2 regions of the Nonomuraea sp. NPDC059194 genome follow, and region 2 is predicted to be linked to the other one. Evidence: riboswitches for the same ligand, from Rfam matches in the RefSeq annotation. Region 2 holds a riboswitch; the other holds the start of a gene.
What was found. A riboswitch is a leader RNA that binds a small molecule or an ion and turns the genes downstream of it on or off. The one in region 2 is predicted to bind glycine.
Positions count from the first base shown of each region.

Region 1 (2,193 bases), on a different contig from region 2:
CGGATCGTTGACTGCGGATGGTCACGGTCCTACGGTGCAAGTGAAACCTGTGGTTGTCCTTTGCGAACCCCCAGATCAGACCACGGGATGAGAGAAAGCCGGAGGTCCGCGTGGCGGTCAGCAGCGGCGAGGGAAAGACGGCCGGCCAGGAAGACCCGGTGCGGCGCGAGAGTGCGCGCCAGCGTGCGGGTGAGCAGGGCCTGCTCTTCGACGAGCAGCCCACGGCTCTGCCTGGCGACATCGGCTATCGCGGCCCGACGGCCTGCGCGGCGGCCGGCATCACCTACAGGCAACTCGACTACTGGGCGCGCACCGGCCTGGTCGAGCCCACGATAAGAGCCGCCCAGGGCTCCGGCTCTCAGCGGCTCTACAGCTTCCGCGACATCCTGGTGCTCAAAGTCGTCAAGCGGCTCCTCGACACCGGCGTGTCGCTCCAGCAGATCCGCACCGCCGTACAACACCTGAGAGACAGAGGCATCGGCGACCTGAGCGGGATCACGCTCATGAGCGACGGCGTGAGCGTCTACGAGTGCACCTCGGCCGACGAGGTCATCGACCTGCTGCAGGGCGGTCAGGGAGTGTTCGGCATCGCGCTCGGCAGGGTCTGGCGCGAGGTCGAGGGATCGCTCGCGGAGCTGCCGGGGGAACGAGCGGCGGTCGAGGACACAGTCCCGGCCGACCACCCCGCTGACGAACTGGCCCAGCGCCGCAAGGCCCGCCGACTGGGCTGATTGCCGAACGCTGGTAGCCTAGGGCTGAAGCTGACGACCCCGTGCGGGAGAGTCCCCGGCCGACCGGGGCGCCGAAGGAGCAACCCTCCCCGGAATCTCTCAGGCATCCAGTACCGCTCGGGTGAGGCAACTCTGGAAAGCAGGCACGCCAGCCAGGCGCGTCTCACCGACGGTGCAAGCCCGCGACCTCGCGGGCGAACCTCTCAGGTTGATGACAGAGGGGGAGACCCGGCATACGCCCGTGCGCTCTCCACCAGCCTTGGGAGGCAGTTCCATGACCGAGCCCCTCAGCGATCTCGCTGCACCGCCTTTCGCGACCCGCCACATCGGTCCCTCGGACGCCGAGCAGGCCAAGATGCTGGAGGCGGTCGGTTTCGAGTCGGTCGCCGACCTGGTGGCGGTCGCCGTACCTGAGGCCATCAGGGCCAAGGACCAGCTGAGGCTGCCCGCCGCGGCCAGCGAGACCGAAGTGATCGCCGAGCTGCGCTCGCTGGCCGACCGCAACCAGGTGCTCACCTCGATGATCGGCCTGGGCTACCACGACACGATCACCCCCGCGGTGATCAGGCGCAACCTGCTGGAGAACCCCGGCTGGTACACCGCCTACACGCCCTACCAGCCTGAGATCTCCCAGGGCCGGCTTGAGGCGCTGCTCAACTTCCAGACCGTCGTCTCCGACCTGACCGGCCTCGACGTGGCCGGCGCGTCCCTGCTGGACGAGGCCACGGCCGCCGCCGAGGCGATGACGCTGGCGCGCAGGGCGGGCAAGTCCAAGAGCAACGTCTTCGTCGTCGACGCCGACGCGCTGCCCCAGACCAAGGCCGTCCTGGCCACCAGGGCCGAGCCGCTGGGCATCGAGCTGGTCGTCGACTCCCTCGACGGCGAGCTGCCCGAGTGTTTCGGCGTGCTCGTGCAGTACCCCGGCGCCTCCGGCCGGCTGCGTGACTTCCGCGCCCTGGCCGAGGCGGCGCACGCGCACAACGCGCTCGTCGTGGCCGCCGCCGACCTGCTGTCGCTGACGCTGGTGGCCGCCCCCGGCGACCTCGGCGCCGACATCGCGATCGGCTCCTCGCAGCGCTTCGGCGTGCCGTTCGGCTTCGGCGGCCCGCACGCCGCCTACATGTCGGTCCGCGAGGGCCTGCAGCGGCAGATGCCAGGACGGCTCGTCGGCGTGTCGGTGGACGTCGACGGCGACCCGGCCTACCGCCTGGCCCTGCAGACCCGCGAGCAGCACATCCGCCGCGAGAAGGCCACCAGCAACATCTGCACCGCCCAGGTGCTGCTGGCCGTCATCGCCGGCATGTACGCCGTCTACCACGGCCCCGAGGGGCTGCGCCGCATCGCTCAGCGCACCCACCGCATGGCCGTCACGCTGGCCGCCGCCCTGCGCGCGGGCCGCGTCGAGGTCGTCCACGACGTCTTCTTCGACACCGTGCTGACCCGCGTGCCCGGCAGGGCCGCC
Region 1 covers NZ_JBHZBH010000009.1:22,957-25,149, reverse strand. Annotated here, with positions in the region: gene ACFXJ8_RS14200 (MerR family transcriptional regulator) at 111-731, shown strand; glycine riboswitch at 766-857, shown strand; gene gcvP (aminomethyl-transferring glycine dehydrogenase) at 1,006-2,193, shown strand, end outside.
Region 1: another riboswitch for glycine. It lies ahead of gcvP (aminomethyl-transferring glycine dehydrogenase); the one in region 2 lies ahead of gcvT (glycine cleavage system aminomethyltransferase GcvT).

Region 2 (2,193 bases):
AGCGCCTCGGCCGCGTAGGCGGTGATGCCCACCGTCACGGTCATACCGTCGTCGAGGCCGGCGATCCACTCGTGCTCCTTGGTGTAGCTCAGGTCGTCAGGGATGGTGCTCACTTGTTCCTCCTGTAGAAAGGCAGCTCAACCAGGTCAACAGCTTCTTGGCTGCCCCGGATGTCAACGGCCAGACCTTCTTGTATTCCAGTGTCCACGTACGCCATCGCGATGGGCTTGCCGAGGGTCTGCGACGGAGCGCCGCTGGTCACCTCGCCCACGACGGCACCGTCCTTGGTGACCGGGAACCCGTGGCGGGGCACCCGGCGGCCCGTCGCGACCAGGCCGACGAGGCGGCGGCGCGGCGGAACGTCCTTGACGGGCTCGAGCGCGGCCCTGCCGACGAAGTCGCCGGGCTTGTCGAACTTCACCACGCGGCCGAGGCCCGCGTCGAACGGCGTGAGCGAGGCGTTGAGCTCGTTGCCGTACAGCGGCATGCCGGCCTCGAGGCGGAGCGTGTCGCGGCTGGACAGGCCCGCGGGCATGATCCCGTACGGCTCGCCCGCCTTGGTCAGCGCGTGCCACAGCGCGACGGCGTCGGCGTTGCGGACGAACAGCTCGAAGCCGTCCTCGCCGGTGTAGCCGGTGCGGGCGATCAGCGCCTCGGCGCCGGCGACGGTGCCGGGCAGGCCCGCGTAGTACTTCAGGCCCTCGAGGTCGGCGTCGGTGAGCGTGGAGAGGATCTCCTGGGCGCGGGGGCCCTGGACGGCGATGAGCGCGTACTGGTCGGAGCGGTCGTCGACGACGGCGTCGAACCGCTCGGCGCGCTCGGTGAGCCGCTCGGTGACCATGAGGTAGTTGGAGGCGTTGGCGACGACCATGAACTCCTCGTCGGCCAGCCGGTAGACGATGAGGTCGTCGAGCACGCCGCCGCGCTCATCGACGATCATGGTGTAGCGGGCGCGACCCGGCACGAGCGCGGACAGGTGGCCGACGAGCGCGTAGTCGAGCGCCTGGCCGGCCTGCGGGCCCGTCACGAAGATCTCGCCCATGTGGGACAGGTCGAACAGCCCGGCCCGCTCGCGGACGGCGTTGTGCTCGGCTGACTCGCTTCCGTAGCGCAGCGGCATGAGCCAGCCGGCGAAGTCGGTCAGCGTCGCACCGAGACTCTCGTGTACGTCTCGTAGCGGTGTCGGTCGGGACATTGTTCGCACCTCAGAATGGGTCGGATGCCAGGATCCTCCCCCTCTGTCATCGGTGCCTGAGAGCTTCGCCCGGGTCTATACCGGACTTTCACCTTCGGCGAGGCCCCGCAGGCCTGCTTTCCAGAGGTCACCTGGCCCGCGCGGTCCTTTGCCTTGAGAGGTTCGCGGGGAGGGCTTGCTCCTTCAGGGGCCCTGGCCGGGTGCCAGGACGCTCTCCCGCGTGGGTTCATCGGTGTCTGTAGGCAAGACTAGTACGGAATGGGCCGCCAAGGGAAAGGTGCGGGCGGGGGGACTCGAACCCCCACAGTGTCTCCACCAACAGGACCTAAACCTGCCGCGTATGCCTATTTCGCCACGCCCGCGCATCCGGCATCAGCTTAGCGCCCGGGCAACGGCGGAGATACTGGTTTGCGATCAAGCCGACTGGCTTGATCGCAAACATCAGGCCAGGCCGAGCTTCTTCTTCAGGCTCTCCACGTGGCCGGTGGCCTTCACGTTGTAGAGGGCCTGCTCGATCTTCCCGTCGGCGTCGATGACGAAGGTCGAACGGATCACGCCGACGACCTCCTTGCCGTACAGCTTCTTGGTGCCGTAGGCGCCGTACGCCTTGTGGACCTCGAGGTCGACGTCCGACAGCAGCGGGAAGGTCAGCGCGTCGCGCTCGGCGAACTTCACCAGCTTGTCGGTCTTGTCCTTCGACACGCCGAGCACGACGAAGCCCTCGTCGGTCAGCCGGCCGAGGTTGTCGCGGAAGTCGCACGCCTGCTTGGTGCATCCGGGCGTCATCGCGGCCGGGTAGAAGTACAGGATGACGCGCTTGCCGCGGTAGGCGTCGAGGGAGACGGCCTCGCCGTCGGCCACGGGGAGCGTGAAGTCCGGAGCGGCGTCTCCTGGCTGGAGCTTGGTTTCGGTCACGGCCTCAACCTAACCCAGCCACGGCCTCGACCTAACCCCGGTCACGGCCTCGACCTGACAACCCAGCCACCGGTCCGGCCTGA
Region 2 covers NZ_JBHZBH010000029.1:842-3,034, forward strand. Annotated here, with positions in the region: gene gcvH (glycine cleavage system protein GcvH) at 1-113, opposite strand, end outside; gene gcvT (glycine cleavage system aminomethyltransferase GcvT) at 110-1,195, opposite strand; glycine riboswitch at 1,327-1,424, opposite strand; tRNA gene ACFXJ8_RS29940 (tRNA-Leu) at 1,474-1,557, opposite strand; gene bcp (thioredoxin-dependent thiol peroxidase) at 1,637-2,110, opposite strand.